2 regions of the Streptomyces sp. NBC_00996 genome follow, and region 1 is predicted to be linked to the other one. Evidence: predicted binding sites of a transcription regulator. Region 1 holds the regulator's gene; the other holds the start of a gene.
What was found. Region 1 encodes HspR, which represses chaperone genes until heat shock. Its sites were predicted from a motif close to TTGAGNNNNNNNNNCTCAA; they were not measured.
Positions count from the first base shown of each region.

Region 2: lon (endopeptidase La) is a predicted target of HspR. The motif match lies at 3,795-3,813, and genes of this name have one in related genera.

Region 1 is NZ_CP108723.1:5,778,323-5,784,622, forward strand. Features, by position in the region: gene OG390_RS27150 (MraY family glycosyltransferase) at 1-732, shown strand, start outside; gene dnaK (molecular chaperone DnaK) at 891-2,741, shown strand; gene grpE (nucleotide exchange factor GrpE) at 2,738-3,394, shown strand; gene dnaJ (molecular chaperone DnaJ) at 3,428-4,609, shown strand; gene OG390_RS27170 (heat shock protein transcriptional repressor HspR) at 4,615-5,067, shown strand; gene OG390_RS27175 (hypothetical protein) at 5,128-5,376, opposite strand; gene OG390_RS27180 (sugar ABC transporter substrate-binding protein) at 5,658-6,300, shown strand, end outside.
Region 2 is NZ_CP108723.1:7,381,076-7,387,375, reverse strand. Features, by position in the region: gene OG390_RS34735 (MarR family winged helix-turn-helix transcriptional regulator) at 1-161, opposite strand, end outside; gene OG390_RS34730 (lysozyme) at 444-1,268, shown strand; gene lon (endopeptidase La) at 1,355-3,772, opposite strand; gene OG390_RS34720 (hypothetical protein) at 3,994-4,890, shown strand; gene OG390_RS34715 (rhomboid-like protein) at 5,549-6,300, opposite strand, start outside.

The DNA.
Region 1 (6,300 bases):
GCCTGGATCGTCCTCGTCGTGCACGCCTTCGACTCGCTCGATCACGCCGACGGGGTGATGGGGACCGTCGGCGTCATCACCGCCTTCGCGCTCAGCGGGTGTGCCGCCGCCGAGCTCATGGACGGACTCGCGGCGCTGCTGAGCGTGCTGGCCGCCGCACTCACCGGGTTCCTGATGCACGGATGGCCGCCGGCCCGGATCGTGCCGGGGCGGTGCGGTGCACTGTTCGCCGGGTTCGTGCTGGCCTCGGCGGTCGTGCTGGTGCAGGCCGGGCGGGAGGTCGGGCCGGGGCTCGGGGGCGGGTTCGCGCTGACGGCGGTGGCCAGTGCCGATGCCGTGCTCGTGCTCGTGTCGCGGCGGCGCGCCGGGCGGCCGCCGCTGCGATCCGCGCCGGACCATCTTGTGCACCGGCTGCGGCGGGTCGGGCTGACCCGGCAGGGGGCCGTGGTCGTCATCGGGGTCGCCGCGTTCGCCGGGGTGGTGGTGGGGTTGCTCATCGACCTGGGGTGGGTGGGGGCGGGGGTCGCGTGGTGGGTGGCGGGGGCCGTCGCGCTTGTCGCGGTCGTGGGGGCTGTGCGTCCGGTTCCTCGCCCTCGCCGCCCCTACCCCATTCCGTCCCCTGGGGCCCGGGGCGAAGCCGCCCATGGATGCGGCGCCCCCAGGCCGCCGTATCGGCCGGAACGGCCTCGTCCGCGAGCGCCGGGCGGGCTGATGGGCGCCGGGCGGGGTTGAGATCCTCCACTCGAGGCGGCAAAGTCGCAGTTCAGACCCCTCTTGCGCGTAAGGAAGAGATAAGAGTTGAGCCCCCTCGACTCAGCTCTGTTGACCGAGAGGCGGACGTCATGCACACTTGAGTCCGTTCCACTCAAGTCATTGCTGGAGGAATCGAAATGGCACGTGCGGTCGGCATCGACCTGGGCACGACTAACTCCGTCGTCAGCGTTCTGGAGGGCGGCGAGCCCACCGTCATCACCAACGCCGAAGGCGCCAGGACCACGCCGTCCGTCGTCGCCTTCGCCAAGAACGGTGAGGTGCTCGTCGGCGAGGTCGCCAAGCGCCAGGCGGTCACGAACGTGGACCGGACCATCCGCTCGGTGAAGCGTCACATGGGTACGGACTGGAAGATCAACCTGGACGGGAAGGACTTCAACCCCCAGCAGATCTCCGCCTTCATCCTGCAGAAGCTGAAGCGTGACGCCGAGGCCTACCTGGGTGAGAAGGTCACGGACGCGGTCATCACCGTCCCGGCGTACTTCAACGACTCCGAGCGTCAGGCGACGAAGGAGGCGGGTGAGATCGCGGGTCTGAACGTCCTGCGCATCGTCAACGAGCCCACCGCCGCCGCCCTGGCCTACGGTCTCGACAAGGACGACCAGACCATCCTCGTCTTCGACCTCGGTGGCGGCACCTTCGACGTGTCCCTGCTGGAGATCGGCGACGGCGTCGTCGAGGTGAAGGCCACCAACGGTGACAACCACCTCGGTGGTGACGACTGGGACCAGCGTGTCGTCGACTACCTGGTGAAGCAGTTCCAGAGCGGCCACGGCGTGGACCTCTCCAAGGACAAGATGGCCCTCCAGCGCCTCCGCGAGGCCGCTGAGAAGGCCAAGATCGAGCTGTCCTCGTCCACCGAGACCTCGATCAACCTGCCCTACATCACGGCGTCCGCCGAGGGCCCGCTGCACCTGGACGAGAAGCTCACGCGCGCCCAGTTCCAGCAGCTCACCGCCGACCTTCTGGAGCGCTGCAAGACGCCGTTCCACAACGTCATCAAGGACGCGGGCATCAACCTCTCCGAGATCGACCACGTCGTTCTCGTCGGTGGCTCCACCCGTATGCCCGCCGTCGCCGAGCTCGTCAAGGAGCTGACCGGTGGCAACGAGGCCAACAAGGGTGTGAACCCGGACGAGGTCGTCGCCATCGGCGCCGCCCTCCAGGCCGGTGTCCTCAAGGGTGAGGTCAAGGACGTCCTGCTCCTCGACGTGACCCCGCTGTCCCTCGGTATCGAGACCAAGGGCGGCATCATGACGAAGCTCATCGAGCGGAACACGACGATCCCGACCAAGCGGTCCGAGATCTTCACCACCGCCGAGGACAACCAGCCCTCCGTGCAGATCCAGGTCTACCAGGGCGAGCGCGAGATCGCGGCGTACAACAAGAAGCTCGGGATGTTCGAGCTGACCGGTCTGCCGCCGGCCCCGCGCGGTGTCCCGCAGATCGAGGTCGCCTTCGACATCGACGCCAACGGCATCATGCACGTGACCGCGAAGGACCTCGGCACGGGCAAGGAGCAGAAGATGACCGTCACCGGCGGCTCCTCGCTGCCGAAGGACGAGGTCGACCGGATGCGCCAGGAGGCCGAGAAGTACGCGGAGGAGGACCACGCCCGCCGCGAGGCCGCCGAGACCCGCAACCAGGGCGAGCAGCTCGTCTACCAGACGGAGAAGTTCCTCAAGGACAACGAGGACAAGGTCCCCGGCGAGGTCAAGACCGAGGTCGAGGCGTCCGTCGAGGAGCTGAAGGCCGCGCTCAAGGGCGAGGACACCGCCGAGATCCGTACAGCCACCGAGAAGGTCGCCGCCGTCTCGCAGAAGCTGGGCCAGGCGATGTATGCCGACGCCCAGGCCGCGCAGGCCGCCGGTGGCGCCGAGGGTGCCCCGGGTGCCGAGCAGGCCAAGGCCGACGACGATGTCGTCGACGCCGAGATCGTCGACGAGGACCGTAAGGACGGTGCCGCGTGACGGAGGAGACCCCGGGCTTCGAGGAGAAGCCTGACGTCCCCTCCGGCGCCACCTCTGACGACGCCGAGCCGCAGACCGCCACCCCCTCTTCGGAGGGGGCGGCGGCCCCGGACGGGGACGCAGCAGCACAGTTGGTCGGCATGACGGCCCAGCTGGACCAGGCACGCACGGCGCTCAACGAGCGCACGGCGGACCTCCAGCGGCTCCAGGCCGAGTTCCAGAACTACCGCCGACGGGTCGAGCGCGACCGGATCGCGGTCAAGGAGATCGCCATCGCGAACCTCCTGACCGAGCTCCTGCCCGTGCTCGACAACATCGTCCGGGCACGGGATCACGGTGAACTGGTCGGCGGCTTCAAGTCGGTGGCCGAGTCCCTGGAGACCGTCGCGGCGAAGATGGGTCTGCAGCAGTTCGGCAAGGAGGGCGAGCCCTTCGACCCGACGATCCACGAGGCCCTGATGCACTCGTACGCGCCCGACGTCACCGAGACGACGTGCGTGGCGATTCTGCAGCCGGGGTATCGCATCGGCGAGCGCACCATCCGCCCCGCGCGGGTGGCCGTCGCCGAGCCTCAGCCGGGGGCGCAGACCGTCAAGGCCGACGAGGCCGAGGCGGCCGACGACAAGGAGAGCGGTGGCCCGGACGAGGGCTGACGTTGAACGCATGAGAGAGGAGGGGCGCTGAGGATGAGCACCAAGGACTTCATCGAGAAGGACTTCTACAAGGTCCTCGGCGTCCCCAAGGACGCCACCGAGGCCGAGATCAAGAAGGCGTACCGGAAGCTCGCCCGCGAGTTCCACCCGGACGCCAACAAGGGCAACGCGAAGGCCGAGGAGCGCTTCAAGGAGATCTCCGAGGCCAACGACGTGCTCGGCGACCCCAAGAAGCGCAAGGAGTACGACGAGGCACGCGCCCTCTTCGGCAACGGCGGCTTCCGTCCGGGTCCCGGCGCCGGGGGCGGCTCCTTCAACTTCGACCTGGGCGACCTCTTCGGAGGCGGCGCCCAGGGACAGGGCGCGGGAGGCGGCTTCGGCGGCGGCATCGGTGATGTCTTCGGGGGCCTGTTCAATCGCGGCGGCGCGACCACCGGCACCCGTACGCAGCCCCGGCGCGGCCAGGACATCGACACCGAGGTGACGCTGAGTTTCACCGAGGCGGTGGACGGCGCGACGGTTCCGCTGCGGATGACGTCGCAGGCGCCCTGCAAGGCCTGTTCGGGCACCGGCGACAAGAACGGCACGCCGCGCGTGTGCCCGACCTGTGTCGGCACCGGCCAGGTCGCGCGGGGTTCGGGCGGCGGTTTCTCGCTCACCGACCCCTGCCCGGACTGCAAGGGCCGCGGCCTGATCGCGGAGCACGCCTGCCTGGTGTGCAACGGGTCGGGGCGCGCCAAGTCCTCCCGGACCATGCAGGTCCGTATCCCGGCCGGAGTCAGTGACAGCCAGCGGATCCGGCTGCGCGGCAAGGGGGCTCCCGGCGAACGGGGCGGCCCTGCGGGCGACCTGTACGTCACCGTCCATGTGGGCGCCCACCCGGTCTTCGGCCGCAAGGGCGACAACCTCACCGTCACCGTGCCCGTCACCTTCACGGAGGCGGCGCTCGGCGGCGAGGTGCGGGTGCCGACGCTCGGCGGACCGCCGGTCACCCTGAAGCTGCCGCCGGGCACGCCCAACGGCCGGACGATGCGGGCCCGCGGCAAGGGTGCGGTCCGCAAGGACGGCTCGCGGGGTGACCTCCTGGTCACCGTCGAGGTCGCGGTCCCCACGGACATGTCGGGCAAGGCTCGTGACGCCCTGGAGGCGTATCGCGAGGCGACCGCGGGTGAGGACCCGCGGGCGGAGCTGTTCCAGGCCGCGAAGGGAGCTTGAGAGTGATGGACGGCCGTCGACGCAACCCGTACGAACTGACCGAGGAAACCCCGGTCTACGTCATCTCGGTGGCGGCCCAGCTCTCCGGCCTGCATCCGCAGACCCTGCGCCAGTACGACCGCCTCGGCCTGGTCTCCCCCGACCGCACCGCCGGGCGGGGCCGGCGCTACTCGGCTCGCGACATCGAACTGCTGCGCACCGTCCAGCAGTTGTCGCAGGACGAGGGCATCAACCTGGCCGGCATCAAGCGCATCATCGAGCTGGAGAACCAGGTCGCCGCGCTCCAGTCCCGCGTGGCGGAAATGCAATCGGCCCTCGACGGTGCGGCAGCCGCCATGCAGCAACGCGAGGCGGCCGTCCATGCCTCGTACCGCCGCGACCTGGTCCCGTACCAGGAGGTCCAGCAGACCAGCGCGCTCGTGGTGTGGCGGCCGAAGCGGCAGCAGCAGTCGGACTGACGCCCGCGCGCACGTGAAAGGGGCTCGGAGGATTTTTCCGGGCCCCTTTTGTCGTGGTCGTCAGCTTCGTCCAGGTCGTGCTGCCCTGGCGGCGCCGGTGCCCCAGTTCTGGTCGATCGCGCTGCCGCAGTCCGTTTTCTTCGCTGTGCCCGAGAAAGTGGTGTTCGCGAAGAACTCCCGTTTGTGGGCGGGAGATGCGCACTTCGTCGCCGCGGGCGCAGGGGTGCCGGTCGCGGTGAGCGGACCGCCGGCGGGGGCGAGCACGAGGGTGGCGGAGAGCGCCGCGGTCGTTCCTCCGGCTGGGTTCATGCGTTCTTTCGGGAGTCCTGATCGTCAACGGCCGGCAAAGCCGTTGGCGATCAGGACTTCCGGGTACGGGAGTTGGTTGTACGACGGTCGATGACAGAAGGTGAAGCCGTGGGGATTGCTGGAAGGCAGGGCGTACCCTCTTCCCATCGTGTTCACTTGGGGAACACGGAACGCTGTTGCCATCTCGTTAAGTGGCTAGTCCTTGACGCTGAGGTGATCGCCGCGTTGGCTTTCAGCCACCTGGGTCGCAATGCTGCAACCTCGCCCGGAAGGCACCTGATGTGAACACTCGTAACACCCGTCTGCGTCGTACCGTCATATCCCTGGCCTCGTCCGCCATGGCCGTCACCCTCGCCGGCTGCGGCGTCGTGGACGGAATCGGCGGCAGCGACACCAAGGCCAGCCCCACGAAGGGCGACGACATCGAGGTGGGCCTGCTCCTCCCGGAGAAGGGGAACACCCGTTACGAGAAGTTCGACTACCCCATCATCAAGGAGCAGGTCGAGAAGCTCACCAGCAACAAGGGCAAGGTCGTCTACGCCAACGCCGAGCAGGACGCGGCCAAGCAGAACACCCAGCTCCAGCAGATGGTGGACGACAGGGTCGACGTCATCCTCGTGGACGCGGTGGACTCCAAGGCCATCGCGAGCGGCGTGCAGAAGGCCAAGGCGGCGGGCATCCCCGTCATCGCCTACGACCGCCTGGCGCAGGGGCCGATCGACGCGTACATCTCCTTCGACAACGAACTCGTCGGCGAGGTCCAGGGCAAGGAGCTCGTCGGGGCGCTGGGCAGCAACTCGGCCTCGAAGAAGATCATCATGATGAACGGCGCGACCACCGACCCGAACGCCGCGCAGTTCAAGTCGGGCGCCATCTCCGAACTCAAGGACAAGGTCGTCATCGCCAAGTCCTACGACACCAAGG
Region 2 (6,300 bases), 1.6 Mb from region 1:
AGGTCGGGATGGACCTCGCGGGCCATCTCGCCGGAGGAGGCGCGGGCGCGCCGCAGGAACACGGTCAACTCGCGTTCCAGCGCCGGGAATTCCTGGTCCACACCACTTCCCGACGCCGCGGATTCGACACGCTGCCCGCCGTCGTTTCCGTTGTCGTGCACGTCAGCACCCCTGACCCGGTTTCCCGATACTGAAAGTTTCCGCCAAAATCCGCCATTGCCGCAGCTCCGCCAGTATTTCGCAGGCGTAGACCAACGGCAGCCTCCGGGCCCTCTTCCCACGCCGTCTTCTACGTGCGTAGCTTCTTTATCAGGCAATCAGTGGCATGCGCACGCCATCAACAGGTCGACGCGGACCTGACCCCCCACCCGAGCGTGCGCGTGCCGTCAGCGTTCCCCCCACCGAGCACCACCGTGCACCACCGATCTCTTCGGAGGCACGACATGCCCGTGCACAGACACAGACCCGCAACAACCCACCGCCTGCGCCCGCTCGCGGTAGGAATCCTGCTCACCGCCCTCTCTCTCCTGTTCACCCTCCCCTCCTCCGCGGCCGACACCCCCGCCCGGGGCTCCGCCCGCATGGGCATGGGCGTCGTCGCACATGACGGTCAGGACGGCACACCGAGCAGCTCGGACGCCACGCAGACGGAAGGCGTGGACGTCTCCGGCTACCAGGGCAACGTCGCCTGGTCGACCCTGTGGAGCAGCGGGGTCAGGTGGGCCTACACCAAGGCGACCGAGGGCACGTACTACACGAACCCGTACTTCGCCCAGCAGTACAACGGCTCGTACAACGTCGGCATGATCCGCGGCGCGTACCACTTCGCGACCCCCGACACCACGACCGGCGCCACGCAGGCGAACTACTTCGTGGACCACGGCGGCGGCTGGTCGAAGGACGGCAAGACGCTGCCGGGCACACTCGACATCGAATGGAACCCGTACGGGGCCGCCTGCTACGGCAAGACGCAGAGCGCCATGGTCAGCTGGATCAGCAGCTTCCTCGCCCAGTACAGGGCGCGCACCGGGCGCGACGCGGTGATCTACACGGCCACCAGCTGGTGGACCCAGTGCACGGGCAACTACGGCGGCTTCGCCTCCGCCAACCCGCTGTGGATCGCGCGCTACGCCTCCGACGCGGGGACGCTGCCGGCGGGGTGGAGTTACTACACCATGTGGCAGTACACGTCGTCAGGACCGACCGTCGGCGACCACGACAAGTTCAACGGGGCACTCGACCGGGTCGTGGCATTGGCCAACGGCTGACACAACCGCGCGCGGACACCGCGCGCACGGTGAAGGCCCGGGCCTCCCTCACGGGACCCGGGCCTTACCTTTCCGGTCGCGTCCCGTCACGCCGCCACCGGAACCTCCGGCGTCGCGCCGTTCGTCGCCGGCGTCAGCGCCAGCTCCAAGACCTGTCGGACGTCCGTGACGGCGTGGACGTCGAGCTTCTCCAGGACCTCGGCAGGGACGTCGTCCAGGTCGGGCTCGTTGCGCTTCGGGATGATGACCGTCGTGACACCCGCGCGGTGCGCGGCGAGCAGCTTCTGCTTCACCCCGCCGATGGGCAGGACACGACCGGTCAGCGAGACCTCACCCGTCATCGCCACGTCGGTGCGGACCGGGCGGCCGGACAGGAGCGAGGCCAGCGCCGTCGTCATGGTGACGCCCGCGCTCGGTCCGTCCTTGGGGACCGCGCCCGCCGGGAAGTGGATGTGCACGCCCCGGTCCTTCAGGTCGCCGACCGGCAGTTCGAGCTCGGCGCCGTGCGACCTGAGGAAGCTCAGCGCGATCTGCGCCGACTCCTTCATCACGTCGCCCAGCTGACCCGTCAGGGTCAGGCCCGCCGCGCCCGTCTCCGGGTCGGCCAGCGACGCCTCGACGTAGAGCACGTCTCCGCCGGCGCCCGTGACGGCCAGACCGGTGGCGACACCGGGCACCGCGGTGCGGCGCTCGGCCGGGTCCTGAGCGGACTCGGGCACATGGTGCGGCCGGCCGATCAGACCGCGCAGATCCGCGTCCGTGACCGTGAACGGCAGCTTCCGCTCGCCCAGTTCGTGCTGGGCCGCCACCTTGCGCAGCAGCCGTGCGACGGCCCGCTCCAGGTTTCGTACACCCGCTTCCCGCGTGTACTCGCCGGCGAGCTTGCGCAGTGCGCCCTCGTCCAGTGTGATCTCGTCGGACTGCAGACCGGCCCGCTCCAGCTGGCGCGGCAGCAGGTGGTCCCGGGCGATGACGACCTTCTCGTCCTCGGTGTAGCCGTCCAGGCGGACCAGCTCCATACGGTCGAGCAGGGCCTCCGGGATGGCCTCCAGGACGTTCGCCGTCGCGAGGAACACGACGTCGCTCAGGTCGAGTTCGACCTCCAGGTAGTGGTCGCGGAAGGTGTGGTTCTGCGCCGGGTCGAGGACTTCGAGCAGGGCCGCGGCCGGGTCGCCGCGGAAGTCGGAGCCGACCTTGTCGATCTCGTCCAGCAGGACCACCGGGTTCATGGACCCGGCCTCCTTGATGGCGCGGACGACACGGCCGGGCAGTGCGCCCACGTACGTACGCCGGTGGCCGCGGATCTCGGCCTCGTCCCGTACGCCACCGAGGGCGACGCGGACGAACTTGCGGCCCATGGCGTGCGCGACGGACTCGCCGAGCGAGGTCTTGCCGACACCGGGCGGGCCGACCAGCGCGAGCACGGCACCGCCGCGCCGCCCGCCGACCACGCCGAGCCCGCGCTCGGAGCGCCGCTTGCGCACCGCGAGGTACTCGGTGATCCGCTCCTTCACGTCCTCCAGACCGGCGTGTTCGGCGTCCAGGATCGCCTTGGCGCCCTGGATGTCGTACTCGTCCTCGGTCCGCTCGTTCCACGGCAGTTCGAGCACGGTGTCGAGCCAAGTCCGGATCCAGCTGCCCTCGGGCGACTGGTCGCTGGACCGCTCCAGCTTGTCGACCTCCTTGAGCGCGGACTCGCGGACCTTCTCGGGGAGGTCGGCGGCCTCGACGCGGGCGCGGTAGTCGTCGGACTCCTCCGCGTCCGAGGACTCGCCGTTCAGCTCGCGCAGCTCCTTGCGGACGGCTTCGAGCTGGCGCCGCAGCAGGAACTCGCGCTGCTGCTTGTCGACGCCTTCCTGGACGTCCTTGGCGATGGACTCGGCGACATCCTGCTCGGCGAGGTGCTCACGGAGCTGTTCGGTGGCGAGCTTCAGCCGGGCGACCGGGTCGGCGGTCTCCAGCAGCTCCACCTTCTGTTCGAGGGACAGGAACGGAGAGTAACCGGAATTGTCGGCAAGGGCGGAAACGTCATCGATCTGCGCCACGCGGTCCACGACCTGCCAGGCGCCGCGCTTGCGCAGCCAGCTGGTGGCGAGCGCCTTGTACTCCTTGACCAGGTCGGCGACCCGGCCGGGCAGCGGGTCGGGCACGGTCTCGTCGACCCGGGTGCCCTCCACCCACAGTGCGGCACCGGGACCCGTGGTCCCCGCGCCGACCTTCACGCGCCCACGGCCGCGGATCAGCGCGCCCGGGTCGCCGTCGGCCAGGCGGCCGACCTGCTCGACGGTGCCGAGCACACCGGTGCCCGCGTACGTCCCGTCGATGCGTGGCACCAGCAGCACCTGCGGCTTGCCCGGCGTCGAACGGGCGGCGGCCTGGGCGGCCTCCACCGCTGCGCGTACATCGGTGTCGTTCAGGTCCAGCGGAACCACCATCCCGGGCAGGACGACCTCATCGTCGAGCGGCAGCACGGGCAGGGTGAGCGGTGTGGACGTCGAAGCCATGATCTCCCCTTCGGCAGTCAAGTTGAGTTACACGGACTCAATGCATGTGCGCCTTGGATTGTTCCCCGGGGGTTGTTCGCTGTCAGCGATCACCGCTGCGATCACCTCTCCACACGCCCGGACGCGGCTCGCGCTCGGGAATGAACGTCCCGCACGGCCCGGGCGTCACAGGTGCGGCGTCGGATTCGGCTCCACTCCACCGTCTGCCTCCGGAGGGCATCATGCGGTCCGTCAAACTGCTGGTCGTACTCGGCCTGGTCGCCGCCGCAGCCGTCGGATGCGGCGACGAAACGACACCCGGCGGGGGCGACAAGGTCCGTGACGGCGGCACCGCCGCCGGCTCGGAGCGCGCCCGCCGGGTCGCCGCCGCCTGGGAGGGTTCCGAGGCGGCGCGGGTGTGGCAGCGGGGCTACTACCCGCTCGGCGATGCCGTGCAGTTGCCCGAAGGGGCGTTCCACAACGACGCCGACAAGCGCGCTTACCTCACCCAGAACTTCGAACTGCGCGGCTCTCTTCCCGACGCGCCGAAGAAGAAGGGAGAGATCCGGTGGCGCGACGGCGCATCGCTCGCCCTCCCGGTCACCTCGGCGCGAGCGGCGTACGAGAAGCTCGACCGGGGCGGGAACTCCGGTCCCGCCCTCACGGTGACCGGTGCCCGGCTCGGCGACATGACGCTGCTGACCAGCCGGGGGGCGGCGACGGTGCCCTCCTGGCACTTCACGATCAAGGGCTACGACACTGCGCTCAAGCGCGTCGCGGTCACCCCCGCGAAACTCCCCCGGCCCCCGATCGGGCCCGTGCGGCGGCAGACGGCCGAGCTGGGGCCGCTCGCCGGGCTGGACACGATCGCGGAGGACGGCCGGGCGGTCACCCTGCGCGCCGAGCACGGAGCGTGTGACGACGGCCCCGCCGTCGACGTACTGGAGACCGCGGACAGCGTGGTGTTCTCGGCCTCGGTCCGCGGCGTCTCCGACGGCCCCTGCACGTCCGAACTGCGCATCGAGAAGGTGACGGTGAAACTGGACCGCCCGGTCGGCGACCGCATGCTCCTCGACGCGTTCACGGGAAGGCCCGTGCCCCACGAGCAGCCCCGCTCCACCTCGCCGACCTGGAGCTGACTCCGCCCGGAGGGCACAGGGCGAGCCGGGCACCGCCACGCCTTCGCAAGGGCACCGCCACACCACCGCAACGGCGTTCCTCGGATACCCGCAGCCGGTCCCGGATCGCCACCCCCGCGGGGCCGGGCACCACGAACGGCGCCGCCAACGCCCGCAGCCCGCCCATCCCTTCACCCCCACCCGGCGTCGAAGACCCCCTCACCGCCTCCAACGAGCACCCTCCTCAAAAATCACCCCGACATAAGAACTCTCGTTCCCACTCCAGAAGGCGTGGGCGCACGCCGCATCCAGATCACCGACGCTCACTCATGCACGCCAGAACACACTCGCACCCAGTCAAGTCGCAGCAGTTCCCAACCCCTGCACAGTGCAAGCTCATTCACAGCCAACGGGGACCGCACGACGGGGGCGAAGGCACCACGGGGGACGAAATGCGCGAGGAGCGTCCGGGTCGGCGCGGGGTGATCGCCGGAGCCGGGGCGGTGGTGGCGGGGGTCGGCGCGGTGGCGGTCCGGGCGGCGGCAGGTGGAGACGGGGCCGGGGGGAAGCCTCTGGTGGCGCCTACGGCCTCGCCGGTCGTCGGCCGGGTCGCGCACCGGCGACAGCGCGGCGGTGGTCTTCCGCGAGTACTACGACCTGCGCCGCGACCCCTCCCAGCTCACGAACGAGCTCCACGGGGCGAGCGCCGCTCGGGGGCGCCGGCTCGGCATCCCGGAGCCGGCACGACGCCTCGCGGCAGTCCGGAACGGCTGACCGACGAGGGCATGCGTGCCGTCCGCCGGCGCCGCACCAGCGGCCACGTCGAAATGCCGATCGTCAGGGACATCAGGTGCCCCCAGTCGGTCATCGGGTCGGTGAAGGCGAGGAGATCGCCGACGAGCATCGCGGCGAAGCCGATCAGTACCGGCCAGCGCAGCCAGGGCGACAGCAGTCCCGCGAGCGCGCCGACGCTCGCGGCGACGCCGAAGCTGATGCCGTAGTCGAGGCGGTGCAGGGAACTGTCGGGCAGATGGCCGGCCAGCACCGAGAGCCCGACGGGCACTTCGGTGGCCAGCGTGGCGACCACATGCCCGAGCAGGAAGACAGCGGCCGTCCGCGACCCGCCTGTCCGCCGCTCCAGCGCGGTCAGGACGACCAGGAACGCCACCGCGTACGGCGAGGTGATCCCGCCGACGATCCACAGCGCGCTCGCGACCAACACCAGCACCGGGTGCCGCACGAGGTGCGCGACGTCCGTGCTGGATGCCTGGTGCAGCGCGTGCACGAGCGTGGGGTCCGCGTGCTCGGTGACGACCGAGGTGACGGCGAGGACAGCCGCGTACCCGAAGGTGAAGGGCGTCCCGAGGGGAGTGGGGAACAGCCGCCAGGGGCGGAGGGCCCGGAGCCGCCCGGCGAGCGCACCCAGGGCGG